DNA from 2 places in the Streptomyces sp. NPDC014727 genome. Region 2 is predicted to be linked to the other one. Evidence: predicted binding sites of a transcription regulator. Region 2 holds the regulator's gene; the other holds the start of a gene.

Region 1 (15,298 bases), on a different contig from region 2:
CATGATCACAACTGGTACGTGCGGAGGTACGGTCAGGGCCTCCCGGACGTCCTCGGCCTCGTACCCCGGTGTGCCCTCGAAGTGGTTGACGGCGACGATGTACGGCAGTCCGCAGCTCTCGAAGTAGTCGAGCGCGGGGAAGCAGTCGGCGAGCCGCCGGGTGTCGGCGAGCACGACGGCGCCGATGGCGCCGCGCACCAGGTCGTCCCACATGAACCAGAAACGCTGCTGGCCCGGTGTGCCGAACACGTACAGCACCAGGTCGTCGTCGAGCGTGAGCCTGCCGAAGTCCATCGCGACGGTCGTGGTGACCTTGTCGGGCGTCGCGGTGAGATCGTCGGTCTCCTCGCTGGCCTGCGTCATCATCGCTTCGGTCTGCAGTGGAGTGATCTCGGAGACCGACCCCACGAAGGTCGTCTTGCCCACGCCGAACCCGCCCGCGACCACGATCTTCGTCGCGATGGGGGCCCTGGTGTGATCCAACTGCCAGGCCTGCAGCGATTCTTCGGCCTGGTCCTTGGCCCCGGGCTGGCGCGGGGCGAAGAGTGGCGACTCAGAGACGGCGGAGTCCATTGAGCACCCTTTCGAGCAGTGCGCGGTCGGGCTGGCCGGTGCCGTGACCGGTCCCGTACACGCGGATCTTTCCCTGGTCGGCCAAGTCGCTGAGCAGCACCCGGACCACACCGAGCGGCATCTTCAACAGGGCGGAGATCTCCGCGACCGTACGCATCCGGCGGCAGAGTTCGACGATGGCCTGGAGCTCCGGCATGACGCGGGTGGCCAGGTTGCCGTTGGTCAGCTCACGGCGTTCCTCGGGTGCTTCGAGCGCGGCGACGAACGTCTCGACGAGCAGGACGTGGCCGAAGCGGGTACGGCCGCCGGTGAGGGAGTACGGGCGGACCCGTGCGGGCCTTCGGTCGGACCCGCGGACGGGCAGCCTGCGGGCGGGTTCAGCAGCGGACATCACTGGGTGCTCTCCATCGATTTGCGCAGTTCACTGCGGAGTTCGGGGGTGAGTACGTGTCCGGCTCGGCCGACGAAGAGCGCCATGTGGTACGCGATGACGCTCATGTCGCAGTCCGGGGTGGCGTGCACACCGAGCAGCGAGCCGTCGCTGATCGACATGACGAAGACGCTGCCCTCGTCCATGGCGACCATGGTCTGCTTGACGCCACCGCCGTCCATCAGCTTGGCGGCGCCGGACGTGAGGCTGCCGATGCCGGAGACGATGGTCGCCAGGTCGGCGCTGGAGCCCCTGGGACCGTCCTGCCGACCGGTGACGCGGGTGGTCTGGTGGCCGGGGTCGGAGGAGAGCAGCATCAGTCCGTCGGACGAGACGACGGTGACCGAGTGGACCCCTGGCACCTCCTCCACCAAATTGCTGAGCAACCAGTGAAGGTTCCGGGCCTCGGTACTCAGCCCGAATGTGCTGGGCGCAGTCAACTGCGTGCCTCCTCGACTGTGTCCCCCGTCTCATCGGTTCGGCCGTCATTGCGGTCGGCCGGGTCACTGCGGTCGGTATGTGCGGGGCGTCCGGCGTGTACGGCGGTTCCTGGGAACGGTTGGGTCGCCGTGATCTCGGCGATTTCCGCCTCGACGTCCCGGCGGCCGTCCTTCGCGCCCTGGTGGAAGCCGCCGAGCCGACGGCGCAGGGCCTCCTTGTCCAGGCTGCCCTTGCGCTCGGAGGCGGGTGCCGTGGCGGGCTTCACGACCTTGGGGGTGCGCTTGGGCAGCCCCTTGTCCGTGATGCGTTCCTGCTGCGGCTGCGACTGCTGCTCCGGCTGCCGGGGGCCCGGCAGGGCGTCGGCGACGGGCGCGGGGGCCGGTGCGGTGTACGGCTCCGGGGCGGGCGCGGGGGCCGGTGCGGTGTGTGCTGCGGGCTCCGGGGCGGTACGGGGCTCAGCGGACTCGTCGACGGCGCGCTCATGGCGGTCGGGGCCGATGGCGTACGGGTCCGGCGTCGTGGACTCGGGGCCGTCCGCGATGTCCGGCGCCACCGGGAGCCGGACCTGCATCGTGGTCTCGGCCTCGGTCTCGGCGGCGGCCGGAGCGGGCGCGGCGTCCGCCGCCTGTCCGGGCTCGGGCCCGGCCTCGGGCTCGACAGCGACCCCGGACTCGCGGATCGTCTGCTCGGCCGCTGCGATGAGCGGGTCGCCGGACAGGGCGAGCGTACGCGTCGGCAGGGCGTTGGAGTTGGCCTCGGCGACCGACCCCGGCAGGTTCAGCGCGGGCGCCTCCCCGGGTACCGTCACCGGCGGTGGTGTGGCGGCCGGAGGTGCCTTCGGCAGCAGGACCTTGGGCAGGACGACGACGGCCGTGACCCCGCTGCCCTTGTGATCGCGCAGCTGGACCCGTACGCCGTGGCGCGCGGCCAGCAGCGAGGTGACCTGGAGGCCGAGTCCGGCCCCGGGCGCTCCCTTGTCGTCCGCCTCACCCCTGTCGAAGAGCGTCGGGTCGCCGAGCCGGGCGTTGAGCTCGCCCATCCGTACGGCCGACATCCCGATGCCCTCGTCCTGGACGGAGAGCATCACCTCGCCCGTCTCCAGCAGCCAGCCGGAGAGCTGGACAGGGGAGTCCGGCGGCGAGAAGGAGGTGGCGTTCTCCAGGAGTTCGGCGATGAGGTGGCTGAGGTCGTCGGCGGCGAAACCGGCGATCTGGGCGTGCGGCGGCAGGGACTGGATGGTGACCCGCTCGTACCGCTCGATCTCGGAGACGGCCGCACGCGCCACATCGACCAGCGGGATCGGACCCGCGTGCCCATGTCCGTGCTCGGCGCCCGCGAGCACCAGCATGTTCTCGCTGTGCCGACGCATGACCGTGGCCATGTGGTCGAGCTTGAAGAGCGTGGCCAGCCGGTCCGGGTCGTGCTCCTTCTCCTCCAGGCTCTCGATGACGCCGAGCTGACGCTCGACGAGGCCGAGGGTGCGCAGCGAGAGGTTGACGAAGGTGTGGTGGACCGTGTTCTTCAGCCGCTCCAGCTGGGCGGTCAGGTCGGAGGTCAGGACCTGGAGCTCGGCGCGCTGGACGGTGAGGGCCTCGCGTCCGGCGATCAGCTCGGCGCGCTCGTTCTGCAGGCTCTCGAAGCGGCCGTTGAACTGGTGGAGCAGTCCGTGCAGCTTGCCGTGCAGGGCGTTGATGGACCGCACGACCTGGGCGAACTCGTCGTTGCGGCCGGTGTAGCGGATCGGTTCGGCGTTGTCGGGCTCGGCGACGAGGCGGGCGGCACCGATCCGCAGGACGGCGAGCGGCTGGGTGAGGGTGCGGGCCACGGCGGTGGAGACGCCGACGGCGATCAGCAGACAGCCGCCGAGCAGCGCGATCCGCAGTTCGAGCGCCGTGACGTCGTCGTCGCGCAGTTGCTCCAGGCGCTGGACCTGCGCGGTGCCGAGGGCGGACTCGACGCCCCGCATCCGGTCGATCCGGGCGGAGAGGGCCGCAGCGACCTTCTTGCTGCTGGTCTGCTGATCGGATTCGGAGAGCTCTGGGCGGTCGGTGAGGGAGTTGAGGTACTTCTCCGCGCTGTCGACCTCGGGGCCGGTGACGGTGGACGACAGCTTGTCGCGGGCGGTGGTGCCCGCGGCCTGGTCGAAGTCGGCGAGCGAGGCGAGTTCGCCGACCCGCGCCTGCTGGGCGGCGGCGCTCAGCTCGTCACGGGTGCGGTCGTCCTTGCTGCTGCCCTGGTCCTGGGCCTGGACGGGCAGTCCGGTGACCGGGTCGATCTGCGGGGTCGTGACGGGACGGGGCACGGAGAGCGCGGCGAGCAGCAGCCCGCGGGTGGCGGAGGCCTGCTCGGTGGCCCGGCCGAGCGCGAGCGGCGCGCGGGTGGCCCCGGCGGCGCGCGGCGGGGTCTTCTCGGCGAGTTCGTCGGCGAGGTCGTGGAGCTTGGTGATGACCTCGGTGTACGCCTGATGGGCCTGCAGTGCCGAGCCCTTGCCGCTCAGCGCGTCGCGGCGCAGCGAGGGGATGGTCGAGAGATCGCGGCGCAGCGCGGCCGGGGCCGCGTCCCTGATCTCGTCCACCTGCTGATCGACGCGGGCGCTCCGGCTGCCGGAGTCGCCCTTGCCCTTCGCCGCCGGACCGGACTGCTCGTCACGGCCGGCCGCGATGTAGGCGGTCACCTCGTCACGCTCGTCCGCGAGGGCGTGGGAGAGCGCGATGGCCTGCTGGTTCAGCTCGGCGAGAGTGACCAGCCGCTGCGACTCATTCAGCTCCGAGGAAGCGCTGAGGGCCGCGGGCGCGCCCGCGGCGATGACGGTGATGCCGACCACCGCGACACCGGCGACCAGCCGGCTGCGTACGCGCACGGTGCGCCGGGTGCCCTCGCTCTCGGCGGGTACCGGTGGCGTCACCCCGGAACCGCTGTGCTTGCTGCCCTTGCTCCGAGGCCGCTTCTTCTGCACCGGTGCTCGCAATCTTGACTCGTCCGCCCTTGAAGCAGAGGTGACGCACGATCACATGTGAACGAGCGCCCCGACCCCTGTACGGCTTCTGACCATTCCAGTGCTTTTGAGAGGGGGGCGCGCATCAACCACTCCGCCACCTGAACGAGTGAACATCACTCCGGAGTTGACGAACAAGTCTCCCCCCGAGGCGCGTCCGTCACACCTGGACCTTCGGCTGGAACTTCCGCCCCGGCTTTGGCAGGATGCCCGCCCGCACGCCGCCCGGAGCCATTCCTTCCGCTCGGGACACCCGCCTGACCTGGTGGTACAGGCCAATTCTGATTCATGCAGGGCCCGTGAAGACATCGTGCAGACTGGCCGCATGCGCATCGAACTCGCCACCGTCGCCGGCAGCCCCGACCACCCGAACGAGGACTGGGCGGCCACGACCGCCCCCGCTTCGGGCCAGGGCGGGGCGCTGGTCCTGCTCGACGGGGTGACCCCACCGAGGGGTGACGACGGTTGTGTGCACTCGGTGCCCTGGTTCACCGCACGGCTCGGCGGCGCACTGGTCGAACTGTCCGGTTCGCGGCGGGATCTGACCCTCCAGGAGATCCTGGCCGAGTCCATTCGGCGCACCGCCGACACGCACCGCTCCCTGTGTGACCTTTCTCACGTGCGGACACCGCAGGCGACGGTCGTCATGGCGCGCTGGGACGAACGCGAGATCGAGCACCTCGTACTGTCTGATTCCGTCCTGCTGTTCGAGGCGCCCGACGGAAGCGTGCGCCCCCTGCTCGACGACCGGCTGGACCATCTGCCACCGGGCACGCTCGCCGTCGAGGCGATCGCCGACGCACAGGCGCGGAACAAGGAGGGCGGCTTCTTCACCGCCGCCGCGGACCCGTCCGTGGCGGCCCGTGCGGTCACCGGGCGCACCCCCGTCGGCCGGGTGCGGGCGCTCGCCGCACTGACCGACGGGGCGGCCCGCTGGACCGAGATGTTCCGCGAAGGCGACTGGGCGGACTGCCTCGGAGTGCTCCACAAGGAGGGGACGCAGGGGCTGATCGACCGCGTCCGGGCCCTGGAGGACGCGGACACGGAGCGCACGCGCCTGCGCCGCAGCAAGACCCATGACGACGCGACGGCGGTCTACGCGGTGCTGTGACGCCGTACCGGAACGGGGCGTGCCGCCGGGAGCGGGCCGGCGCGGACGTCAGCCCTCCGCGCGGGCGTTCAGGTGATGCAGCAGCCGGGCCAGTTCGGCCACCTCGGCCCGGTCCCAGTCGGCGAGCTTGCGCACATAGCGCTCGCGGCGGGCGTCGCGGACGCTGCGATAGCGGGCCAGCCCCTCGGCGGTGAGGTGGACGAGATGGGCGCGGCCGTCGGCCGGGTCGGGCTCGCGCGCCACCAGTCCGAGGTCTTCCAGGGCGCGGAGTTGACGGCTCATGGTCGCCTTGCCGACGCCGAAGTAGGCGGCCAGATCCGTGGCCCGTTGCCGTCCGGCCGACTCCAGCCGGACGAGAAGTCCGTACGCGGCGGCCTCCAGTTCGGGGTGTACCTCGCGCGCCATTTCCCCGGAGTTGGCCCGCGCCCGCCGCAGAAAGACGGCCAACTCCCGCTCCAGGGCCAGGAATGCGTGGTCCACACCACTTTCTCCGGTCGCGCCGGGTTCACTACCGCTTTCGCTCCCGTGCACGTCAACACCCCTCATAAGCTTTCCTGCCGCTGAAAGTTTCTTTCGCTGCTGGTCATCGCCGCAGCTTGGCCAGTATTTCGCAGGCGTAGACCAACGGCGGCGCCCAGGCCCCCTTCCGCAGCCCAGGTCTACGTGCGTAGCGTCATGTATGGCATGTCCACACCATGGCATGCCGACAGGGGTGCGCCCGGCGTCCCCCTGGGATCAGCGCGTCCCCCCACCAAGGCCTCGGAGGCACTCACATGCCGGTGCTCAGATCCGGATCCGGAACGTCCCGCCGCTCGCGCTTCGCGGCGGCCGGAACCCTGCTCGCAGCCCTTTCCCTCCTCCTCACCCTGCCCGGCGCGGCGAGCGCCGCGGGCACCCACGACTCCGCCGCCGCGGCCAAGAAGCCCGCACGGGGCACGGCCACGATGGGCATGGGCGTCGCCGCCCACGACGGCCAGGGCGGACTGCCGCGCGACACCCTCGCCGCCCAGACCGAAGGCGTGGACGTCGCCAGCTACCAGGGCAACGTCGACTGGCCGACCCTCTGGAACAGCGGCGTGAAGTGGGCCTACACCAAGGCCACCGAGGGCACTTACTACACGAACCCGTACTTCGCCCAGCAGTACAACGGCTCGTACAACGTCGGCATGATCCGGGGCTCGTACCACTTCGCCACCCCGAACACCACGAGCGGCGCCGTCCAGGCCAACTACTTCGTGGACCACGGGGGCGGCTGGTCCAAGGACGGCAAGACCCTGCCGGGCGCGCTCGACATCGAGTGGAACCCGTACGGCGACCAGTGCTACGGCCTGAGCCAGGCCGCCATGGTGTCCTGGATCCGTGACTTCGTGAACACCTACAAGGCGCGCACCGGACGCGACGCGGTCATCTACACCGCGACCAGCTGGTGGCAGGCCTGCACCGGGAACAACGCGAGCTTCGGCACCACCAACCCGTTGTGGGTGGCCCGGTACAACAGCACCGTCGGCGAACTCCCGGCCGGCTGGGGCTACTACACGATGTGGCAGTACACCTCGTCCGGCCCGTACGTCGGCGACCACAGCCACTTCAACGGCGCGCTCGACCGCGTACAGGCCCTCGCCAACGGCTGAGCCGACCCGCCGCTGCCGCGCGGCACACCGCTTCGCACGACCGAGCCCTCGGTGACCCACCCCATCACCGGGGGCTCCACCCTGTTCACGCCCATGGCCAGGTCGTTCGGCCCCCGAGCGGGCACCGGACACCCCTATGAATCCGGTGTATACGCCGTGTGTATAGTCCTTCTCCGCCGCACATCGCGTGCCCTGTTCAGCCACGGAGGAGTGACCCGCCTTGCCCATGAAGACGAAGTCGATCGGTGCGGGGTTGGCCGCCGCCCTTGTGACGGCACTCACCCTGACGCTCAGCGGCTGCTCCATGCAGACCACCGCACCGGCCTCGGCGCGTGGCGACGCGGGCTCCGACGTCAAGGGCTCCTTCGGCCCGGTCGACTGCCGCAAGGCCAAGTGCATAGCGCTGACCTTCGACGCGGGACCGGGCGAGGACACCCCGCACCTGCTGGACGTCCTCAAGGAGAAGAAGGTGCACGCGACCTTCTTCCTGCTGGGCAAGAACCACGTCAAGAAGCACCCCGACACCGTGCGCAGGCTCGCGGCCGAGGGGCACGAGGTGGCCAACCACACCTGGTCCCACGAGATCCTGACGGACAAGAAGCCGGCCGAGATACGCGCCGAGCTGGAGAAGACGCAGGACGCGATAGCGGAGATCACCGGCAAGAAGCCGCGGCTGATGCGCCCTCCGCAGGGCCGTACCGACGACACCGTCTCGGGTATCAGCAAGGACCTGGGGCTCTCCCAGATCCTGTGGAGCGCCACCGCCAAGGACTACTCCACCACCGACTCGGCGCTGATCAAGAAGCGCATCCTGGACCAGGCGGGCAAGGACGGCATCATCCTGCTGCACGACATCTACAAGGGGACGGTGCCCGCGGTGCCCGGCATCATCGACGCGCTGAAGAAGCAGGGCTACACCTTTGTCACCGTCCCGCAGCTGATGGCGCCCGCCGAGCCCGTCCCGGGGACGATCTACCGCCCCTGAGCCCGGCTCGTCGGCCGACGGGACCCACCGGCCGCACCCGCACCGATGCCCCTACCGGCGTCCGCCGCCGGTGAAGTCGCCGCCCGTCGCGGCCTTCGGTGCGCCGCTCGCCGTGCGGCCTGGGCGGGCCGACCCGCCGGCACACGCGGAACGGCCCGCCCACCCGTTGCCGGGGAGGCGGGCCGTCCGTACCGGTCGCGCACGTGGTGCCACGTCCGTCACGCCGTGGCGGCTACGCCGCGGCCGGGATCCTCTCCTCGGGCCTGGCCGCGGAGACCGGCGCGAGGGCGATCTCCAGCACCTGGCGGACGTCCGTCACCGGGTGGACCTCCAGGGTGTCCAGGACCTCGGCCGGGACGTCGTCCAGGTCGGCCTCGTTCCGCTTCGGGATCACCACGGTGGTGATCCCGGCCCGGTGCGCGGCCAGCAGCTTCTGCTTCAGGCCGCCGATCGGCAGCACCCGTCCGGTCAGCGAGACCTCACCCGTCATCGCCACATCCGTACGGACCAGCCGTCCGGAGAGCAGCGAGGCCAGTGCCGTCGTCATCGTGATACCGGCGCTCGGGCCGTCCTTGGGGACCGCGCCCGCGGGGAAGTGGATGTGCACGCCGCGGTCCTTCAGGTCCGCGACCGGCAATTCCAGTTCCGCGCCGTGCGACCGCAGGAAGCTCAGCGCGATCTGCGCGGACTCCTTCATCACGTCGCCGAGCTGACCGGTCAGGGTCAGTCCGGAAGCTCCGGTCTCCGGGTCGGCCAACGACGCCTCCACGAACAGCACGTCGCCACCCGCTCCGGTCACCGCGAGCCCGGTGGCCACGCCCGGCACCGAGGTCCGGCGCTCGGCCGGGTCCTGGGCGGACTCGGGGACGTGGTGCGGCCGTCCGATCAGGCCGCGAAGATCCGCTTCGGTGACCGTGAACGGAAGCTCCCGGTCGCCCAGTTCGTGCTGGGCCGCGACCTTGCGGAGCAGCCGGGCGACGGCCCGCTCCAGGTTCCGTACGCCCGCTTCACGGGTGTACTCGCCGGCCAGCTTGCGCAGCGCGGACTCGTCGAGCGTCACCTCGCCCTTCTCCAGACCGGCCCGCTCCAGCTGGCGCGGGAGCAGGTGGTCGCGGGCGATGACGACCTTCTCGTCCTCGGTGTAGCCGTCGAGCCGAACCAGTTCCATCCGGTCCAGCAGGGCTTCCGGGATGGCTTCGAGCACGTTGGCGGTGGCCAGGAACACGACGTCGCTGAGGTCGAGTTCGACCTCCAGGTAGTGGTCGCGGAAGGTGTGGTTCTGGGCCGGGTCGAGGACTTCGAGGAGGGCGGCGGCCGGGTCGCCCCGGAAGTCCGAGCCGACCTTGTCGATCTCGTCGAGCAGAACGACCGGGTTCATCGAACCGGCCTCCTTGACGGCCCGCACGATCCGCCCCGGCAGGGCGCCGACGTAGGTACGCCGGTGGCCGCGGATCTCCGCCTCGTCCCGCACACCGCCGAGCGCGACGCGGACGAACTTGCGTCCCATGGCGTGCGCGACGGACTCGCCGAGCGAGGTCTTGCCCACGCCCGGAGGACCCACCAGCGCCAGCACGGCACCGCCGCGCCGCCCGCCGACGACGCCGAGGCCGCGGTCGGAACGCCGCTTGCGGACCGCCAGGTACTCGGTGATCCGCTCCTTCACGTCCTGCAGGCCCGCGTGCTCGGCGTCGAGGATCTCCTGGGCGCCCCGGATGTCGTACGCGTCCTCGGTCCGTTCCGTCCACGGCAGTTCGAGGACGGTGTCGAGCCAGGTCCTGATCCAGGAGCCCTCGGGGCTCTGGTCGGACGAACGTTCCAGCTTGTCGACCTCCTTGAGCGCCGCCTCGCGGACGTGCTCGGGAAGATCGGCGGCCTCGACGCGCGCCCGGTAGTCGTCGGACTCGTCCGCGCCGGAACCAGGCCCCCCGTTGAGATCGGCGAGCTCCTTGCGTACGGCTTCGAGCTGGCGCCGCAGCAGGAATTCGCGCTGCTGCTTGTCGACGCCCTCCTGGACGTCCTTGGCGATGGACTCGGCGACGTCCTGCTCGGCAAGGTGCTCGCCGAGCCACTGGATGGCGAGCTTCAGCCGGGCGACCGCGTCCACGGTCTCCAGGAGCTGCACCTTCTGGGCAGTGGTGAGGAAGGGTGAGTATCCGGAATTGTCGGCGAGCGCGGAGATGTCCTCGATCTGCTGGACCCGGTCCACGACCTGCCAGGCCCCGCGCTTCTTCAGCCAGCTGGTGGCGAGTGCCTTGTACTCCTTGACCAGCTCGGCGGCGGCTCCGGGGAGCGGGTCGGGGACGACCGCGTCGACCCGGGTCCCCTCCACCCAGAGCGCGGCCCCCGGTCCGCTGGTCCCGGCCCCGATCCGTACCCGGCCACGGCCGCGGATGAGCGCGCCCGGATCTCCGTCCGAAAGCCGTCCGACCTGCTCGACCGTGCCGATGACACCGGTGCCGGTGTACGTCCCGTCGATCCGCGGCACCAGAAGCACCTCGGGTTTGCCGCCGCCCTCGCGGGCCGCGGCCTGCGCGGCCTCCACGGCGGCGCGCACATCGGTGTCGGACAGGTCCAGAGGCACCACCATCCCGGGCAGCACGACCTCGTCGTCGAGCGGCAGCACCGGCAGGGCGAGCGGAGTGACCGCGTTGGACTCGGTAGCCATGATCTCCCCTTCAGCAGTCAACTTGAGCTATGCAGACTCAATGCTCCTGAGCCGCTCGTTGTTCCCCGGGCCACGTTCGCTGTGAGCGATCAGCGGAAGGCACTCGCCCGCTACTACCGGGACCATCCGGCGCGGGTCGAGCAGACGCGGGTGGCCGCACGCACGGGCCGCACGCCCTCCCGCCGATCCGGCCGTCCTGGCGATGCTCATCGACGATCTGGCGCCCTGGCCGGCAGCCGAATACCTCGCGGTGCACGGTGAGAAGGCCCCGCGCCCTTGATCACCACGCCCCGGGCCGCGACGACCCGGCGCAACAGCGGCCAGCAGGCCACACCCAGCAGCAGCGCCAGCGGATGCCCCCAGTCGGTGAGGGGGCTGCTCAGCTCGAACAGGTCCTGCAGCAGCATCGCGCCGACGCCGCCGAGCACCACCACCCGCAGCCACGGCACGAGCAGCCCGGCGAGGGCGCCCACACTCGCCATCAGCCCGAAGCTGATGCCGTAGTCGAGCCGGTGCAGCGAGGACTCCGGCAGGTGACCGGCCACCACGGACAGCCCGACCGGGATCTCCGTGGCGAGCGTCGCCACGACATGGCCGAGCAGGAACACCCCGGCGGTGCGCCACCCCCCGATGCGACGCTCCAGGGCGGTCAGCACGAGAGCGAAGCCGATGACGTACGGCGAGGTGAGCCCGCCGACGACCCAGAGGGCACTGGCGGCCAGGACGAGCAGCGGGGTCTCGCCGAGATGCGCGACATCCGTGCTCGACGCGCGCAGGACCGCGGAGACGGTGTCCTGGTCGGCGAACTCCATGAAGAGGGACGTACCGACGAGCACCAGCAGATAGCCGAAGGTGAACGGGGTGCCGGTGGGCGTCGGCAGCAGCCGCAGCCGGCGGCGCGCCTTGCGCGCAACGCGGACCTCGTGCGCAACGCGGGCCTTGTGCGCAACGCGGGCCTTCGGGGCCTGCCGGGCCGGAGGAGGGGCACCCTCTCCCTTGCGGCGCTGACGCGGTATGGCGTCGAGCGGCGGCGCCTCGTGGTACTCCTCGCCAGCCGCTCTGTCCGTACCCTGATGCACCGCGCGAGGCCCCTTTCCGTACAAGCCCCCCAGGACAACGACCTACCCTCCGCGATCCTCCCCCACGTCGTCCATGGCGTGAGCCACATGAGGTGGCCGAAAACGGGCGCTCGCTTCGCGCCGGGCGTCGACCACACCATGCTTCCGTCCTCTTATATGCGCTTACGCTCCCCGAGAGGCATGCTCCTCGACGGCGCACCCCCCGAGGCACGGACTCGGTCATAAACGCTGGCCGCCGGCCGCGTCGACCGGACAGGATGGCGGGGACACCGTCGCCACGCACCGGAGATCCGCACCATGCCCGACGTCCACGGCCCCGACGCCCTCGCCCCTGTCACACTCGACCGCCGTGAAGGCCCGTACGGCGAGGTCGTGCTGCGGGAGCGGGGCGACGACTTCGAGATCATCGCCAACGGGTGCTTCCTGATGGACACCTCGGACGGGCGTTCCGAGCGGCTGCTGATCGACGCGGCGCTGGCCGCTCTGCCCGCCGGGCGGACGGCCCCGGCGGTACTCATCGGGGGTCTCGGGGTCGGCTTCTCTCTCGTCCGGGCCGCCGACGAGCCGCGGTGGGGGCGGATCGCCGTCGTCGAACGGGAGCAGGCGATCGTGGACTGGCACCGGGAGGGACCGCTGGCCGCGATCTCCGGGGCGGCGCTCGCCGATCCGCGGACCGCGATCCTGACGACGGATCTCGTCTCGTACCTGCACACGACTACGGACCGTTACGACGCCCTGTGCCTGGACATCGACAACGGACCGGACTGGACCGTCACCGAGGACAACACCAGCCTGTACTCCCCCGCCGGCCTGACGGACTGCCGGGAGCGGCTGACACCCGGCGGCGTTCTCGCAGTGTGGTCCGCACAACCGTCCGCCGAGTTCGAACAAGCCTTGCGGAATGCCGGATTCAGTGGGGTAAGAACCGAAGAGGTCAGTGTTGCCCGAGGTGTTCCGGACGTGGTTCATCTCGCACTTCGGACAGACCGATAGCGCCCACCGGTTGTCCGCACCCCCCGGACGCCCGGGGCCAAGCGCCACAAGGCCGACACTCCGCCACTTTCATTGCGCCGAAGCCGTTACACCCTGCGTAGCCGAGAGCGGTCCGCTGCCTTTACGCTGCTGACCGGTGACGGGATCACCCATGACATCCACAAGCGAAGACCGCGCGTCCGGGGGAATGGCCCCCGTGAGAGCGGGCAGGGGCGGGGCGATGGAACAGACACACACCACCCACAACGGTGTCGCGGCCACCCCGGGCGCGCAGCGCCGGGTGCTGGTGGTCGAGGACGACGCCACGATCGTCGATGCCATTTCCGCCAGGCTGCGGGCCGAGGGCTTTCTGGTGCAGACCGCACTCGACGGGCCCGCGGCCGTGGATGCGGCCGAGGCCTGGCAGCCCGATCTGATGGTGCTCGACATCATGCTCCCCGGCTTCGACGGACTGGAGGTCTGCCGTCGCGTGCAGGCCCAGCGGCCGGTGCCGGTGCTGATGCTGACCGCCAGGGACGACGAGACCGACATGCTGGTCGGCCTCGGGGTCGGCGCCGACGACTACATGACCAAGCCGTTCTCCATGCGTGAGCTGGCGGCCCGGGTGCACGTCCTGCTGCGCCGGGTCGAGCGCGCGGCACTGGCCGCCGTCACACCGCGCAGCGGCATACTGCGCCTCGGCGAGCTGGAGATCGATCACGCGCAGCGCCGGGTCCGGGTGCGCGCCGACGACGTCCACCTCACCCCGACCGAGTTCGACCTGCTGGTCTGCCTGGCCAACACGCCGCGCGCGGTGCTCTCCCGGGAGCAGCTGCTGGCCGAGGTCTGGGACTGGGCGGACGCCTCCGGCACCCGCACGGTCGACAGCCACATCAAGGCCCTGCGCCGGAAGATCGGTGCGGAGCGGATCCGTACCGTGCACGGTGTCGGTTATGCCCTGGAGACCCCTGCGCCATGACCCGGCCCGGTTCCGGACTGCGTCCCTTCTCGGTCAAGGCCAAGCTGGGCACGCTCGTGGTGGTGTCGGTGTTCATCACCACCGGGCTGCTGATGGTGGCCCTGCGCACCAGGACCGAGCTGCGCTTCATCACGGTGTTCTCGGTGATCGCGACCCTGCTGATCACCCAGTTCGTGGCGCACGGCCTGACAGCACCGCTGGACGAGATGACGACCGTGGCCCGGTCCATCTCGCACGGCGACTACACCAGACGGGTGAGCGGCGCCGACCGGCGTGACGAGCTCGGTGACCTGGCCCAGACGATCAACCGCATGGCGGACGACCTGGAGGCCGTGGACCGGCACCGCAAGGAGCTGGTGGCCAATGTGTCGCACGAGCTGCGGACGCCCATCGCGGCCCTGAGAGCCGTGCTGGAGAACGTCGTGGACGGGGTCTCCTCGGCCGATCCCGAGACGATGCGCACGGCGCTGAAACAGACCGAGCGGCTCGGCAGGCTGGTGGAGACGCTGCTGGACCTGTCCCGTCTGGACAGCGGGGTGGTCACGCTGAAGGCCCGCCGTTTCGAGGTGTGGCCCTATCTGTCGGGTGTGCTGAAGGAGGCGAATCTCGCCGCCTCACACCGTCGGCTGCCCTCCGGCTCCGGGAACCACACCCGCAAGGACGTGCATCTGCATCTGGACGTGTCGCCGCCCGAGCTGACCGCGCACGCGGACGCGGAACGGCTGCACCAGGTGGTGGCCAATCTGGTCGACAACGCTGTCAAGCACAGCCCGCCGCACGGCCGGGTCACGGTGCTGGCCCGGCGGGGCGCCGGGCCGGAGTCCCTGGCGCTGGAGGTACTGGACGAGGGTCCGGGCATCCCGGAGTCCGAGCGGCACCGGGTCTTCGAGCGTTTCAACCGCGGCGAGGTGCCGTCCCCGCACGGTCCCGGCAGCGACGGCGGTACGGGTCTGGGCCTGGCGATCGCCCGCTGGGCGGTGGATCTGCACGGCGGACGGATCGGTGTGGCCGAATCTGCTCGCGGCTGCCGCATCCAGGTCACTCTTCCGGGGATCCCGCAACCGCGAGGTTGACATAGGGTTCGAATCGGAAGGGCACGTTCTACACGTTCTCTTCGATGGGTACGGTCGAAGGGGTCGTAGCCGCGGTCCCGCGTACCCGGAGTGAGGCGGAACCATGCTTGTTTCCCGCCATTTCCTGCGCCGAAACCCGCCTTCCGATGTGACTTGCGCGACGAAGAGCGGCCCGGCCTGCGTGGAACGGCTGGGGAGGCGTAGCCTTGATTTCCGCTGTCCATCACCTTGTGAAGCGGAAGAGGGCGGTTGCCGCCGTGTCGTCTCAGTCCCCCAGTAACTCGAGCATCTCGACCGACCAAGCCGGCCCGGGTTCCGACCCGGCCGCGGCTTTCGGCCCCAATGAGTGGCTCGTCGACGAGAT
Region 2 (15,298 bases):
TAGGCCGTGGCCATCTCGCGCCGGAAGGTTCGGTCGTCCGGCGGGATGGTCATGCGCCCGATTGAGTCGGTTCGGACCAGGCGATGTCACCGGGCGCGGCCGCTGCCTCGACGTTCCACGCGATGTCGCCCGGGGCGATCCAGGCAATGTCGTCCGGCGCGGAGGCCGGTGTGCCCCAGGCGATGTCACCCGGCACGGAGGCCGGTGTGCCCCAGGCGATGTCACCCGGCGCGGGCGCCGCCTCGACGCTCCACGCGATGTCACCCGGCACGGCTGCCGCCTCGGCGTTCCACGCAATGTCGCCGGCACCCACTGCTCCAAGGCCCAAAGCCGCGACGAACGAGGCGGCAAGCACCGAGCGAAGCACTCGCTTATACATAGTCAGCTTCGTCCTCACTTGTGGATTCTTCTCCCCCGCACCTAAGACGATGTCTCACCTGGGCGCGCCAACACCACCGAGTCAATGCATCATGTTCTTGCATGTTCAGGAACCTGGGGGGTGAAGGTATGACCACAAGAGACACAAAACAGGCACATCCTCATGCGATCACCGAACTGTGCGACGCCGGAAAACATCTCTACGCCAGCGCACTCCGCTCCGGTCGCATCGCTCGCAGCGAAGTGGATTCCGCGCCCTGCCTGATGGACTTCACTCTCCTGCACCCGGACCCCGACGACTCCGACTGGCTCCGTCCGGTCCCGCCGTCCGCCGCCCTGGCGCAGCGCCTTCATCCCATAGAGCGCGAGATCCAGGAACGCCGACGGCACTCCGTCGAACTGGCCGAAGCCTTCGAACCGTTCATGGACATCAGCGCCCAGGACCCGACGACGACCCACGCCATCACGGTGCTGGAGGGGGTCAACCGCATCAACGCGGCACTGGATCTCGCCACTGCCGAGTGCCGCACCGAAGTCCTCACCGTCCAACCCGGGGGCGGGCGCAGCGAGGACCGCCTCAGCGAGGCCCTGGAACGAGGCCTCTCGGTCGTGGACCGCGGTGTCAGCATCCGCACGCTCTACCAGCACACGGCCCGGCACAGCCCTGGAACCCTTGCCTACGCGGAACGTCTGGCCGAAGGCAAGGTCGAGATCCGGACCCTCGAAGAACTCATAGAGCGCCTCATCGTCTTCGACCGGACGGTCGCCTTCATCCCGGCTCAGGACGACCGCCAAGTCGCCCTGGAACTGCGCCACCCCGGGCTGGTCGAGTATCTGGTGAAGGTTTTCGAGCAGTTGTGGAGCCGCGCGCAGCCACTCCTCGAAGAGATCAAGTACGAACAGGCGCCCAAGGGCATCAGCGGAGTCCAGCGCTCCATCGCCCAGCTCCTCGTCGAGGGAAACGTCGACGACTCCATCGCCCGTCGCCTCGGGATGAACGTACGCACCTGCCGCGCGCACATCGCCAAACTGAATGCCGCACTCGGCAGCGGCAGCCGCGCCCAACTCGGTTACCTCATCGCGCAGTCGGGAATCCTGGACCAGGGTACCGATCGCGACGCACTCTGACGCCTTGCGTGATTCGGGGGCAGTCGTGACCGGCACGGGGGGGGAGACCGGCCACGCCCCCGGCGCACGGACGTGACCCCCTGACGGGCGGGCACCACCGGGAGGGAACCACGGAACACCGGTCCGATGGCCGTTCCCGGCCGCAGCGGCCGTTCACGCCGACGGACGGACATCGTGTCCCCGGTCCAGGACCACGTACGTGGTGTGCGGCCGCCCGCGGACACGGACGAGGCCCGCCACCCCGTTCTCCACCGGGTGGCGGGCCTCGTCCGTCGTGCGGGTGCGTCGACCCGCTCAGTCCTTCGGCCGCTTCGGCCGCCAGACCACCAACGCGCTGGTCTGCTGCACGTCCTGATACGGCACCAGGTCGCGGCGGTACGAGGCGTGCACCTGGGCCTCGCGCTGCTGCATGGCCACCGCCGCCCCGTCCACGGCCGCCGAGAGTTCGGCGACGCGCTGCTGGAGGGCCGCGACCTGGTTCTCCAGTTCGATGATGCGCTTGATGCCGGCGAGGTTGATGCCCTCGTCCTGCGACAGCTGCTGCACGGTGCGCAACAGCTCGATGTCGCGGGCCGAGTAGCGCCTGCCACGCCCGGCCGTGCGGTCGGGCGAGACCAGACCGAGACGGTCGTACTGGCGCAGTGTCTGCGGATGGAGGCCCGAGAGCTGGGCCGCGATCGAGATCACGTACACCGGTGATTCATCGGTCAGTTCGTACGGATTGCGTCGTCGGCCGTCCACCTCAAGCTCCCTTCGCCGCCTGGAACAGCTCTGCCCGCGGGTCGTGGCCCGCGGTCGCCTTGCGGTAGGCCTCCAGTGCGTCCCTGGCCTCGGTGTTGAGGTCCCTGGGCACCGTCACCTCGACGGTGACCAGCAGGTCGCCCCTGGTGCCGTCCTTGCGTACGGCGCCCTTGCCGCGGGCGCGCATCGTGCGCCCGTTGGGGGTGCCGGCCGGCAGTTTCAGAGTGACCGGCGGACCGCCGAGCGTGGGCACCTTCACCTCGCCGCCGAGCGCCGCCTCCGTGAAGTCGACGGGCACGGTGACCGTGAGGTTGTCGCCCTTGCGGCCGAAGACCGGGTGGGCGTCGACGTGGACCACGACGTACAGATCGCCGGCCGGTCCACCGCGCTCGCCCGGACCGCCCTTTCCGCGCAGCCGGATCCGCTGGCCGTCCGAGACGCCCGCCGGAATCCTGACCTGCATGGTCCGGGAGGACTTCGCCCGTCCGCTGCCCTTGCAGACGTCGCAGGGGTCCTGGGCGATGAGGCCCCGGCCCTTGCAGTCCACACAGGGATCGGTGAGCGAGAATCCGCCACCGGTGCCGCGCGACACCTGGCCGGTACCGAGACAGGTCGGGCAGACCCTGGGGGTGCCGTTCTTGTCACCGGTGCCGGAGCACGCCTTGCAGGGCGCCTGGCTGGACATCCGCAACGGGACCGTGGCCCCGTCGACCGCCTCGGTGAAGCTGAGCGTCACCTCGGACTCGATGTCCTGGCCGCGGCGCGGCTGCACCCGCGTCCCCGTGCCGCCCCGGTTGAACAGGCCGCCGAAGACATCGCCCAGACCGCCGCCGCCGAAGCCACCGGCGCCGCCTCCCGAGCCCCCGCCCTGGGTCCCTCCGAAGAGGTCGCCCAGGTCGAAGTTGAAGTTGCCGCCGGCGCCCCCGGGTCCGGCCCTGAAGCCGCCGTTGCCGAAGAGGGCGCGCGCCTCGTCGTACTCCTTGCGCTTCTTGGTGTCGCCAAGGATGTCGTTCGCCTCGGAGATCTCCTTGAAGCGCTCCTCCGCCTTGTCGTCGCCCTTGTTGGCGTCCGGGTGGAACTCGCGGGCGAGCTTCCGGTACGCCTTCTTGATCTCGGCGTCGGTGGCGTCCTTGGGGACGCCGAGGACCTTGTAGTAGTCCTTCTCGACGAAGTCCTTCGTGCTCATCGACGTCCCTCCTTCCGGACGATCGGCCATGCGACCGGCCCGGTGGGCGGTCGCATGGCCGGGCGGTGGGCCGCGAGGTGGTCAGACGGGATGTCAGACCTCCTCGGTGCCACCGCTCTCCTCGTCGGTTGCCTTCTCTTCCTTGGCTGCCGCACCCGGCTGGGGTTCGGCCACCGCCACCCGCGCGGGGCGGATGGTGCGTTCGCCGATCCGATACCCCGGCTGCAGGATCGCCACGCAGGTCGTCTCGGTGACATCCGGCGCGTACGAGTGCATCAGGGCCTCGTGGATCGTCGGGTCGAAGGGCTCGCCCTCCTTGCCGAACTGCTGCAGGCCCAGCTTGGCGACGACCGTCTCCAGTGATTCGGCCACCGACTTGAACCCGCCCACGAGCTCGCCGTGATCGCGGGCCCGGCCGACGTCGTCGAGCACGGGCAGGAGCTCGGACAGGAGACCCGCTACGGCGATCTCCTTGACCGTGGCCCGGTCCCGCTCGACGCGGCGGCGGTAGTTCTGGTACTCGGCCTGGAGCCGCTGGAGGTCGCCCGTGCGCTCGCTGAGCGCGGTGCGGACCTGGTCCAGCTGGGCCGTCAGGCCGACTGTCTGTGCTGCGTCCTCGGCCGGGGACGCCTCCTCCTCCGGAGAAGAAGCGGCGTCCTTCGGCTCGGCTCCGCCGGGGGTGGCGCCGGAGGGGACGTCGGGCTTCTCCTCGAAACCCGGAGTCTCCTCGGTCACACCGCACCGCCCTTCGCGTCCTTCTCGTCGTCCACGATCTCGGCGTCGACGACATCGTCGTCGGCCTTGGCCTGCTGGGCACCCGGCTGCTGGTCGCCCTGCGGGCCGCCCTCGGCCTGGGCGTTGGCGTACATCGCCTGGCCCAGCTTCTGGGAGACGGCCGCGACCTTCTCGGTGGCCGTGCGGATCTCGGCGGTGTCGTCGCCCTTGAGCTTCTCCTTCAGCTCGGTGAGCGCGGTCTCCACCTCCGTCTTCACGTCACCGGGGACCTTGTCCTCGTTGTCCTTGAGGAACTTCTCCGTCTGGTAGACGAGCTGCTCGCCCTGGTTGCGCGACTCGGCGGCCTCGCGGCGGGCGTGGTCCTCCTCGGCGTACTTCTCGGCCTCTTCACGCATCCGGTTGACCTCGTCCTTCGGCAGCGAGGAGCCGCCGGTGACGGTCATCTTCTGCTCCTTGCCGGTGCCGAGGTCCTTGGCGGCGACGTGCATGATGCCGTTCGCGTCGATGTCGAACGCGACCTCGATCTGCGGGACACCGCGCGGGGCGGGCGGCAGGCCGGTCAGCTCGAACATCCCGAGCTTCTTGTTGTACGCCGCGATCTCGCGCTCGCCCTGGTAGACCTGGATCTGCACGGACGGCTGGTTGTCCTCGGCCGTCGTGAAGATCTCGGAGCGCTTGGTCGGGATCGTGGTGTTGCGCTCGATGAGCTTCGTCATGATGCCGCCCTTGGTCTCGATACCGAGGGACAGCGGGGTGACGTCGAGCAGCAGGACGTCCTTGACCTCGCCCTTGAGGACACCGGCCTGGAGCGAGGCGCCGATGGCGACGACCTCGTCCGGGTTCACACCCTTGTTGGCCTCCTGGCCACCGGTCAGCTCCTTGACGAGCTCGGCGACGGCCGGCATGCGGGTGGAGCCACCGACGAGCACGACGTGGTCGATCTCGGAGAGCTGGATGCCCGCGTCCTTGACCACGTTGTGGAACGGGGTCTTGCACCGCTCCAGCAGGTCGGCGGTCAGCTGCTGGAACTGCGAGCGCGTGAGCTTCTCGTCCAGGTGCAGCGGGCCCTCGGCGGACGCCGTGATGTAGGGCAGGTTGATCGTGGTCTCGGTCGAGGACGAGAGCTCGATCTTCGCCTTCTCCGCGGCCTCGCGCAGACGCTGGAGAGCCATCTTGTCCTTGGACAGGTCCACGCCGTGGCCGTTGGCGAACTGCTTCACCAGGTAGTCCACGACGCGCTGGTCCCAGTCGTCACCACCGAGGTGGTTGTCACCGTTGGTGGCCTTGACCTCGACGACGCCGTCGCCGATCTCCAGCAGCGACACGTCGAAGGTGCCGCCACCGAGGTCGAAGACGAGGATCGTCTGGTCGTCCTTGTCGAGCCCGTACGCCAGCGCGGCGGCGGTCGGCTCGTTGACGATGCGCAGGACGTTCAGGCCCGCGATCTCGCCGGCCTCCTTCGTCGCCTGACGCTCGGAGTCGTTGAAGTACGCGGGGACGGTGATGACCGCGTCAGTCACCTTCTCGCCCAGGTAGGACTCCGCGTCCCGCTTCAGCTTCTGCAGGATGAAGGCGCTCATCTGCTGCGGGTTGAAGCTCTTGCCGTCCAGGTCGATCTTCCAGTCAGTGCCCATGTGGCGCTTGACGGAGCGGATGGTCCTGTCGACGTTGGTCACTGCCTGGCGCTTGGCGACCTCGCCGACCAGCACCTCGCCGTTCTTCGCGAAGGCGACGACGGACGGCGTGGTCCTGGCGCCCTCTGCGTTGGTGATGACGGTGGGCTCGCCGCCTTCGAGAACGCTGACGACGGAGTTAGTCGTGCCCAGGTCGATGCCGACCGCACGTGCCATTTCAATTCCTCCAGCTTGACTACTTGAGTGGAACTGACTCAAGGATGCATGACGCCCGTCCCAGTGTCAACAGACTTGAGTCAGGTCGACTCAACTATCGTGCATGCACCTGACGCGCGGCGGATGATCTCGGACGACACCGGCTCCCTCACGGGCCGGGCAACCCGCCCCCATCATTGCGTCATGGGATCGTTCTGTCACAAATTGCCGTGAGTCACACAAAACCGGCACTCGATCCACGCCACCCCAGGCAGGTGCGAACGATGCAGAGACAGAGACAGGGCCGGCCGATGGACCGTTCCACGGACCGCGTGCCGGCGCGCGCCGCGGCACGCCTGCCGGGCCGCCTGTCCGACCGCGGGCCGGGCCGCATCTCGGCGTACCTGCGGGCCCACGCGACCGCCCGCACCCCGGCGGGCGCGCCGGCTCTCCCGGCGGGCCTCCTGTCGACCCTCTCGTCGGCCCGCATGCGCGTGCGACAGCAGGAATGGCCGTCGGCCAAGCGCGTACTGGATCTGACCCTCGGCTCGATCCTGCTGACCCTCGCCGCCCCCCTGCTCGCCGCGGGCGCCCTCGCCCTCGCCGCACAACGCCCCTCCGGCGGGGTACTGACCCGCTCACCCCGGATCGGCCTGGGCGGTCACCTCTTCGTACTGCGCTCGCTGCGCACCCGCCGGCTGCGGCTGGACCTGCTCTCCCGGCTGCCGCACGTCGTAAGGGGAGAGCTGTCCCTGGTCGGCCCGGAACCCCTGACGCCGGACGAGGCCCGAGCCAGGACGGCCGGACCCCCCAAGGCCGCCGGCTCCGCCGCCCCCTACGGACCCGCAGCCACCGCCACCACGGAGCCCCCGGGAACCACCACCGTCCCCGACGCGAGAGACTGGCGGCAGGAACTGAGACCGGGCCTCACCGGCCTGGCGCAGGTACGCTCCCGCTCCGGCATGCCGTGGGACGAACCCGCCCTGCTCGACCAGCACTACGCCGAGCACCACTGGGTAGGACTCGACCTCGCCATCCTGGCGAGAGCCGTGCACACTCCGCTGCACCGGGCGGTCCGCGGACTCACCCGACGCGGCAAGGCACACCTGAGCGACACAGATCACCGCCGGTCCGGCTACAGCGCGGCGGAATAAGTGGATAGTGTCAGCACAGACTGATTAAGTTACTGCTTAGTAGTCCCAGTGTTCGCAAACGCTGGATCCCACCCTCGCAGGCCCGAGGAGCCCCCAAATGCAACTCGCCGCGATCATCGTGTCGCTGGTGCTGACTGTGGTCGGCGTTGCGCTCATCGCCCGAGCCGTCGCGCAGATCTACCGGTTCGTCACGCTCGGACAGCCGGTCCCGGCAGGCAGCCGCACCGACAACCCGAAGCAGCGCACGATCACCCTGGTCAAGGAGTTCCTCGGCCACACCCGGATGAACCGGTGGGGGATCGTCGGCTTCGCGCACTGGTTCGTCGCCATCGGCTTCCTGACGCTGCCGCCGACGCTGCTCCAGGCGTACGGGCAGCTCTTCAAGGCCGACTGGGTCCTGCCGATCATCGGCAACTGGCTGCCGTTCGAGATGTACACCGAGTTCATCGGCCTGATGACGACGGTCGGCATCCTCGTGCTGATCGCCATCCGGCTGCTGAACCTGCCCTCCCGGGCCGGCCGCAAGTCCCGCTTCACGGGTTCCAAGGCGTGGCAGGCGTACTTCGTCGAGTACGTCATCCTCGTCATCGGCCTGGCGATCCTGACCCTGCGCGGCCTCGAGGGCGCGATCCACCACGTCGGGAGCTACGAGGCCGCGTACTTCATCTCGTACCCGCTGGTCCTCGCCTTCAAGGGCCTCGCGCTCGGCACGCTGCAGAACCTCATCTACTTCGTCGCGATGATCAAGATCGGCGTCTCGCTGATCTGGATGATCACGGTCTCGCTGAACACCAACATGGGTGTCGCCTGGCACCGCTTCCTCGGCTTCCCGAACATCTGGTTCAAGCGGAACGCGGACGGCGCGGTCGCGCTCGGCGCGCTCCAGCCCATGACCTCCGGCGGCAAGGAGATCGACTTCGAGGACCCGGGCGAGGACGACGTCTTCGGTGTCTCCCAGGTCGAGCAGTTCTCCTGGAAGGGCATCCTCGACTTCTCCACGTGCACGGAGTGCGGTCGCTGCCAGTCGCAGTGCCCGGCCTGGAACACGGGCAAGCCGCTCTCCCCGAAGCTCCTGATCATGTCGCTGCGCGACCACGCGCACGCCAAGGCCCCGTATCTGCTGGCCGGCGGCGGCAAGGACATGGAGGGCAACGAGAAGGCGTCCGAGGAGCAGCTGAAGGACGTACCGGCCGCGGCCCTGGCGGAGGCCGAGCGCCCGCTGATCGGCACGGTCGAGGAGAACGGCGTCATCGACCCGGACGTGCTGTGGTCCTGCACCACCTGCGGTGCCTGTGTGGAGCAGTGCCCGGTCGACATCGAGCACATCGACCACATCGTCGACATGCGCCGCTACCAGGTGATGATCGAGTCCGCGTTCCCGTCCGAGGCGGGCACCATGCTCAAGAACCTGGAGAAGAAGGGCAACCCCTGGGGGCTGGCCAAGAAGCAGCGCGTCGAGTGGACCAAGGAGGTCGACTTCGAGGTCCCGATCGTCGGCAAGGACGTCGAGGACCTGTCCGAGATCGACTACCTGTACTGGGTCGGCTGCGCGGGCGCGCTCGAAGACCGGGCCAAGAAGACCACGAAGGCCTTCGCGGAGCTCCTCCACATCGCGGGCGTCAAGTTCGCGATCATGGGCGGCGACGAGAAGTGCACCGGTGACTCGGCCCGCCGCCTGGGCAACGAGCCGCTGTTCCAGCAGCTCGGCCAGGAGAACGTGGCCATGCTGAACATGGCGTTCGGCGAGGACGACGAGGACGACTCGACGAAGAAGGCGAAGGCCGCGAAGAAGATCGTCGCGACCTGCCCGCACTGCTTCAACACGATCGCCAACGAGTACCCGCAGCTCGGCGGCGAGTACGAGGTCATCCACCACACCCAGCTGCTCCAGCACCTCATCGACGAGGGCAGGCTGACCCCGGTGACCCCGGTCGAGGGCCTGATCACGTACCACGACCCCTGCTACCTGGGCCGTCACAACAAGATCTACACCCCGCCGCGCGAGATCATCGCGAAGGTCCCGGGCCTCAGGAACGAGGAGATGCACCGCCACAAGGAGCGCGGCTTCTGCTGCGGTGCCGGTGGTGCCCGGATGTGGATGGAGGAGCGGATCGGCAAGCGCATCAACAACGAGCGCGTCGACGAGGCCCTGTCCCTGAACCCCGACATCGTCTCCACCGCCTGCCCGTTCTGCCTGGTCATGCTGACCGACTCGGTCAACGGCAAGAAGAACGACGGCAAGGCGAAGGAGTCGGTCCAGGTGGTCGACGTGTCGCAGCTGCTGCTGGACTCCGTGAAGACTCCGGCCGACCCGGCCGGCGAGACGGAGTCGGCGGACGCACCGGAGCCGGAGCCGGTGAAGTAGCTCGGGCTGTCGTGCGACAGAAGCGGCCGGACCTGCCTCGGGGGCAGGACCGGCCGCTTCTGCTTCCCCCCTAGGCATCCCCCTGCGCATCCCCTAGGGGATGTCACAGCTCGGCCGCAATGGCGGACAGGTTCCCCAGGCCCTCTCACCGCACCCGCGCGGACCAGGTACGTTCGATGACGTGGCTGGATTCAGGATCGGACGCGGCCGGGACAACCGCACCCCGCAGCAAGGGCAACAGCAACCGCGGCAGCAGCCGTACGGCACACAGGCACCACCGCCGTACGGGCAGCAGCCCTGGCCGCCGACGGGGGGCAACGGCGCCGCGCCCCCGCACAACAACGGTGGGCGCCACGGCGGCCACAACGGCGGCTACGGGAACGGCAACGGCTACGACGCCGGCGGCCACGGGGAGCCGGAGTACTTCGGCGACCCGTACCAACAGCCCCACCACCCCCACGGGTCCCCCCAGCAGGGCGACCCGTACGCCAATTCCCCCGGCCACACCCAGGCGTTCAGCATCGGCGAGGACCCGTACGGCGACGCCAACACCTACCGCGCCGGCCAGGCACCCGCCCAGCCCGCAGGTCCGCGGCTGCCATGGAAGGACCTGCTCAGCGGCATCGTGCTGCGCCCGGGACCGACGTTCTGGCAGATGCGCGACTACCCGGTCTGGGGCCCGGCGCTCATCGTCACGTTCCTGTATGGCCTGCTCGCCCTCTTCGGCTTCGACCAGGCCAGGGACGACGCGATCCACGCGACGATCTCCACCGCGGTCCCCTACGTCGTCATCACGGGCATCGGCTTCGTCATCGGCGGTCTGGTCCTCGGCGCGGTCACGCACACCCTCGCCCGCCAGCTCGGGGGCGACGGCTCCTGGCAGCCGACCGTGGGCCTCTCCATGCTGATCATGTCGATCACGGACGCGCCCCGCCTGATATTCGCCCTCTTCCTCGGGGGCGAGAACTCCCTGGTCCAGATCCTCGGCTGGATCACCTGGCTGGCCTCGGCCGCGCTCTTCACCTCGATGGTGAGCAAATCGCACGACCTGCCGTGGCCGAAGGCGCTGGGCGCCTCCGCGATCCAGCTGATCGCACTGCTGTCGATCATCAAGCTGGGCACGATCTGACGGTCCCGCCCGCGGGAAAACGATCCCGTCCGCGGACAGACAGAACCCGGACAAACAGAACCCGGACAAGAAGAAAACCCCCGGCGCACCAGCGCCGGGGGTTTTCAGTCCGTCCATCCGTCCTTACGACCGACACGTACCCGGACCGTCGGGCCAGGGTCCATCGGGCAACACGCACGCGCGGAGTTGCGCGTGTCAGGCGTCGAGAACCTGCCCGCTGCGTCGTACGACGGGCTTCTCCACGCTCCACGGGAAATTGATCCAGCGATCAGTCTTCTTCCACACGTACTCGCACTTCACGAGCGAATGCGACTTCTCGTAGATGACCGCGCTGCGCACCTCCGCAACATGATCGATACAGAAATCGCGCACCAGCTTCAGCGTCTTCCCGGTGTCGGCGACATCGTCGGCGATCAGGACTTTCTTGTCCGAGAAGTCGATGACGTTCGGCACGGGCGCCAGCATGACCGGCATTTCCAGGGTGGTGCCCACGCCGGTGTAGAACTCCACATTCACCAGATGAATGTTCTTGCAGTCCAGGGCATAGGCGAGCCCGCCCGCGACGAACACCCCGCCCCGCGCGATGCTCAGCACGACATCGGGCTCGAACCCGTCGTCGGCCACGGTCTGCGCCAGCTCACGCACGGCATGACCGAAGCCGTCGTACGTCAGATTCTCCCGCACCTCAGCACTCATCGGGCATCACACCTGCGTCCGGTGGAAGTTCATGAACGACCGCGACGCGGTCGGCCCGCGCTGGCCCTGATAACGCGATCCGTACCGCTCGGAGCCGTACGGGAACTCCGAGGGCGAGCTCAGCCGGAACATGCACAGCTGCCCGATCTTCATCCCCGGCCACAGCTTTATGGGCAGCGTCGCGAGATTCGACAGCTCCAGGGTCACGTGACCGGAGAAACCCGGGTCGATGAACCCGGCGGTCGAATGCGTCACCAGACCGAGCCGGCCCAGCGAACTCTTCCCCTCCAGCCGCGACGCAAGATCGTCGGGAAGCGAAATGACCTCGTACGTCGAAGCGAGCACGAACTCACCGGGATGCAGAATGAACGCCTCGTCCCCGTCCGGCTCGACCATGCGCGTCAGATCGGCCTGCTCGACGGCTGGGTCGATATGCGGATAGCGGTGGTTCTCGAACACCCGGAAATAGCGGTCGAGCCGCACATCGATGCTGGAGGGCTGCACCATCGATGCGTCGAACGGATCAATGCGAACACGTCCGGCGTCGATCTCGGCCCGGATGTCCTTGTCTGAGAGAAGCACGCCCCGAGGATACGCAGAACGCGCGGGCCCGCCCCAATCCGGGACCGCCCCGCGCGCCCGACACCGCCGCTACCGCTCCTCGAACACCACAGGCACGGCATGCCGCAACCGCGCGCAACGAGGACAGCGAATGAGCCGCCCGGGACCGATCCGCCCGGACCCGAGCTGCTGCATCGGGAACGAAGCGGTAGCGAAAACGTGCCCTTCGGCACAGCGGACGACGGTGCGCTCCATGGAGTCCATCAAGTCCCTTCCCCAACAAGCCTTGGACGAGAAAGCCACATTAGGGGATGAACAGGACGCCACTCCAGGCGGCACTCCGACCACCCACGCTACGCCCCCAACTCCCGCCCACAGCAACCGCATCCACCCTCCCCCACAGCAAAAGGGCCCCACGGCTCGAACGCCGGGGACCTGGCATGGGGTACAGTGTGTGACGATACGCAGCGGATCGATCGGTGCGTTACGCGGGTGTAGTTTAATGGTAGAACATGAGCTTCCCAAGCTCAGAGCGCGAGTTCGATTCTCGTCACCCGCTCCACATGAAAGCCCCAGGCCAGCGGCCCGGGGCTTCTTTGTTGTCTAGACCTCTTGCCGGACGGCGTGCCCTCCGCGTGCCCCATCTTGCGCGAATACGCAGCCCAGAGGGCGCGCGACGCACTACATGGGTCGGCTCGTCGCACCCCCACCCCGCACCACGAGACGCGCCCCAGGTGATCCGCGCCACACGCGAGTGTGGGGCGACGAGTTCGCATCCGCCAAGGACAGGTCGGGCCCACCTGTAGACCTACCGCCCGGGCGGCCCGACAGTGGCGCGAAATGATCACGCACGGCCATCATGGCGTGACGTGTTGTCAGTGGTGAGTGTTTTCATGGGGCCGTTGTGCAGGGAGGCATGACTGAACTGGATGGGGGACACGGCCGTGCCTGTGATCGAGCAGTACGTGAAGTCGGACGGAACCGTGGTGAGGAGGCCTACCCGTCTCCCAGCCGGCGCCCGCCGGGAGACTGCCATCCTGGGAGCGGTCGTGGCCGGGGTGGTGGGACAAGCCTGCCGCGCGGCCAACGCCAACTGTCTCGTATCCGATCGTCTTTCCCGGCCCGAGGAGTGGACGATGAGCCGACGTCCGGTCCGGCGTCGCCGGAGCAGTCGACCCCGTAAGCAGAAGGGCTCCGGTCTTCAGTTTCTGTTGATGATCGGCCTGGTCGGTGCGGTGGCGTCCAGCCTCATCGCGTCGGTGGCGTCCTGGGTGGCCGAACACCCGTGGGTCTTCGCGCTTCCGGTCATCGCGGCAGCGGGTACGGGCGCCGTCGGTGTGCACCTGCAGAGGGAGAAGGCCCGCCGGGATGCCGTCCGAGCGCAGGGGCTCCGATACTCGGCAGAGCACTTGGATGGCCTGCACTACACCCAGTTCGAATACGCCGTACGAGACTTAGCACCAGCCGACCCGGATCCATGCGGACCCAGCGGATCTTTTTTGCCGGATCGCACCTAACCATTGGGCAGTTGGGTGAAGATTGCTCCGTGTCAGAATTCATGGAGTTCGAGTTCGAAGACGGTTCATCGCTGGCGCTTCAGGTCTTCCCGGCGGCCGCCCCTGCCGAGACCTCAGCGCCTGGCTTCGGCACGTCCGTACCGGTGGCCAGGGGATCGCGGCTGGGAGCCGTCGCCGGAACCGCGTTGCGGGGGGTTCTGTCCCCCCTGGTCCCCCTCCTCCAGCAGATCCGTGACACCGCGGCCTCCGTGCCCGATTCGCCCGACGAGATCTCGGTCAGCTTCGGGGTCAGGATCGGGAACGACCTCAAGCTGGGGGTCGTGGGCGTGGCGGGTGAGGCGACGCTGACCGTCACCGCGAACTGGCACCTGGGGCAGCAGACCGCCACGGACCGCTGAGATGCGCGGACGGGGCTACCGTGACGCGTCCGATCGCGACGCCGCACGGCTGTCCCTCGTATCGGTCCTCAGCTCTGGCACGGCCCGCGTCGTGGGAAGCGGCGTCTACATGGGCCAGCGGCGGCTGCTGACATGCGCCCATGTGGTCAACGAGGCGCTGGGCCGCGCCATGTTCGCACGGCGGGCCCCGGAGAACGCCTTCCTGCGGGTGCGCTTCCCCTGCGTGCCTGATGGACCCGCGCTCTCCGCACGGCTCGTGGCGTGGAAAGCCGCGCACCGCGCGGGGGCTCCCGACATTCCCGTGGTTCCGGGCGAGCCTCTCTGGGGCGGCGATCTGGCCGTACTGGAGCTGGCGGCGGAGCCTGCGGCTCCCGCTGCCGCCGCACCCTGGCAGTACATGGACCGTGGCCAGGAGGTCCGTGCATGGTACGGCGACGGCTCGTCGTTCACCTACGCGGACAGCAGCGTCGGCTCGGTGCAGCACGACCACGGTTTCGTGGACGGTGCGCCGCGTGGTGCCGCGATCGGTCCCGGCTATAGCGGAGGCCCCCTGTGGTGCGAAAAGGAACAGGCGTCGGTCGGGCTCGTGCTGGGTGTGATGTCACCGCCGGACGGTCCCTTCCGCGGCGAGAACGTACTGCGCCGGGCCATCGTCACCCCGTGGCAGGCCGTCGAACGGTTCCTGAGCACGCTGGAGATCCGTGTCGGTCCGGCGCACGGCGGCGCCGGAAGGCCGCCCGGTGCGGTCGCCCCGGTCCTGTGGCACAAACTCCACACGGTGGTCCTGAACCTCCTGCCGGACGAGGACCAGCGCCTGCGCCACACGCGCCGGGTCCTCTCGGCACTCGAGCTGCCGGGCGGCTCCAGGGCCGACGCGTCGGTTGCCGCACTGGTGGAGCTCGTGCTGACCCAGCCCCGCGCCGCCGCCGTCCTCACGGACGAACTACCCAGCGCACTGCGTGAGACAGCACTGAAGCTGCTCTCGCTGTGCCGCGGTGCGCTGGTCCCGGGCATCCTCACACCGCTGGAGCTCGCCTCCCTGCTGGCCCTTCTGGACGGGGAGCCCGGCCAGCTCCTCGAAGAGGCGGCGCGCGACGCACTGGTCAACACCACCTTCTGGGACGAGCCGCTCGAAACGCTCCGCGGCGAACCGGACGACGCCGTGCGGTCTCTCGTACTCGCCTTGGAGAGCTACTGGGGTGACAGTGGGTCCACCGACACCCCGCACCGCGTGCCCGCCCTGCTCACGGCGGTGGAGTACGTCGCCGCCCTGACGGCCCCCGGACAACGGGGTGAGCTGCGTGAGTGGGTCGCGGCTGTGGCGGAGAGGATCGGCGTGCACGAGTCGGTCCTGTTGTCCCGGCGCACCGACGCGGAGGACTGGGCCCAAGTCAGAAGAGCCCGTACGACACCCGCCGAACCGCGTCTGACCGTGCAGCTCGCAAGGTCCCCGTCAGGCGGTCACCTCTGCGCTGTCTGGT

The links. The regulator HspR, encoded in region 2, represses chaperone genes until heat shock. The targets are predictions, from matches to a motif close to TTGAGNNNNNNNNNCTCAA.
Region 1: lon (endopeptidase La) is a predicted target of HspR. The motif match lies at 10,854-10,872, and genes of this name have one in related genera.

What each region holds. Positions count from the first base shown of each region.
Region 1 covers NZ_JBIBYR010000010.1:87,072-102,369, reverse strand. Annotated here, with positions in the region: gene ACF1B9_RS17865 (ATP/GTP-binding protein) at 1-573, opposite strand, end outside; gene ACF1B9_RS17860 (DUF742 domain-containing protein) at 554-964, opposite strand; gene ACF1B9_RS17855 (roadblock/LC7 domain-containing protein) at 964-1,443, opposite strand; gene ACF1B9_RS17850 (nitrate- and nitrite sensing domain-containing protein) at 1,440-4,400, opposite strand; gene ACF1B9_RS17845 (hypothetical protein) at 4,765-5,550, shown strand; gene ACF1B9_RS17840 (MarR family winged helix-turn-helix transcriptional regulator) at 5,599-6,096, opposite strand; gene ACF1B9_RS17835 (lysozyme) at 6,324-7,181, shown strand; gene ACF1B9_RS17830 (polysaccharide deacetylase family protein) at 7,408-8,166, shown strand; gene lon (endopeptidase La) at 8,399-10,831, opposite strand; gene ACF1B9_RS17820 (rhomboid-like protein) at 11,038-11,910, opposite strand; gene ACF1B9_RS17815 (spermidine synthase) at 12,208-12,903, shown strand; gene ACF1B9_RS17810 (response regulator transcription factor) at 13,124-13,861, shown strand; gene ACF1B9_RS17805 (ATP-binding protein) at 13,858-14,934, shown strand; gene ACF1B9_RS17800 (multifunctional oxoglutarate decarboxylase/oxoglutarate dehydrogenase thiamine pyrophosphate-binding subunit/dihydrolipoyllysine-residue succinyltransferase subunit) at 15,192-15,298, shown strand, end outside.
Region 2 covers NZ_JBIBYR010000012.1:239,392-254,689, forward strand. Annotated here, with positions in the region: gene ACF1B9_RS20965 ((2Fe-2S)-binding protein) at 1-53, opposite strand, end outside; gene ACF1B9_RS20970 (5'-nucleotidase) at 50-397, opposite strand; gene ACF1B9_RS20975 (helix-turn-helix transcriptional regulator) at 481-1,506, shown strand; gene ACF1B9_RS20980 (heat shock protein transcriptional repressor HspR) at 1,801-2,247, opposite strand; gene dnaJ (molecular chaperone DnaJ) at 2,249-3,433, opposite strand; gene grpE (nucleotide exchange factor GrpE) at 3,527-4,168, opposite strand; gene dnaK (molecular chaperone DnaK) at 4,165-6,018, opposite strand; gene ACF1B9_RS21000 (sugar transferase) at 6,486-7,151, shown strand; gene ACF1B9_RS21005 ((Fe-S)-binding protein) at 7,249-9,516, shown strand; gene ACF1B9_RS21010 (Yip1 family protein) at 9,698-10,645, shown strand; gene ACF1B9_RS21015 (phosphoribosyltransferase) at 10,841-11,341, opposite strand; gene dcd (dCTP deaminase) at 11,348-11,923, opposite strand; tRNA gene ACF1B9_RS21025 (tRNA-Gly) at 12,391-12,464, shown strand; gene ACF1B9_RS21030 (CU044_2847 family protein) at 13,449-13,817, shown strand; gene ACF1B9_RS21035 (trypsin-like peptidase domain-containing protein) at 13,819-15,298, shown strand, end outside.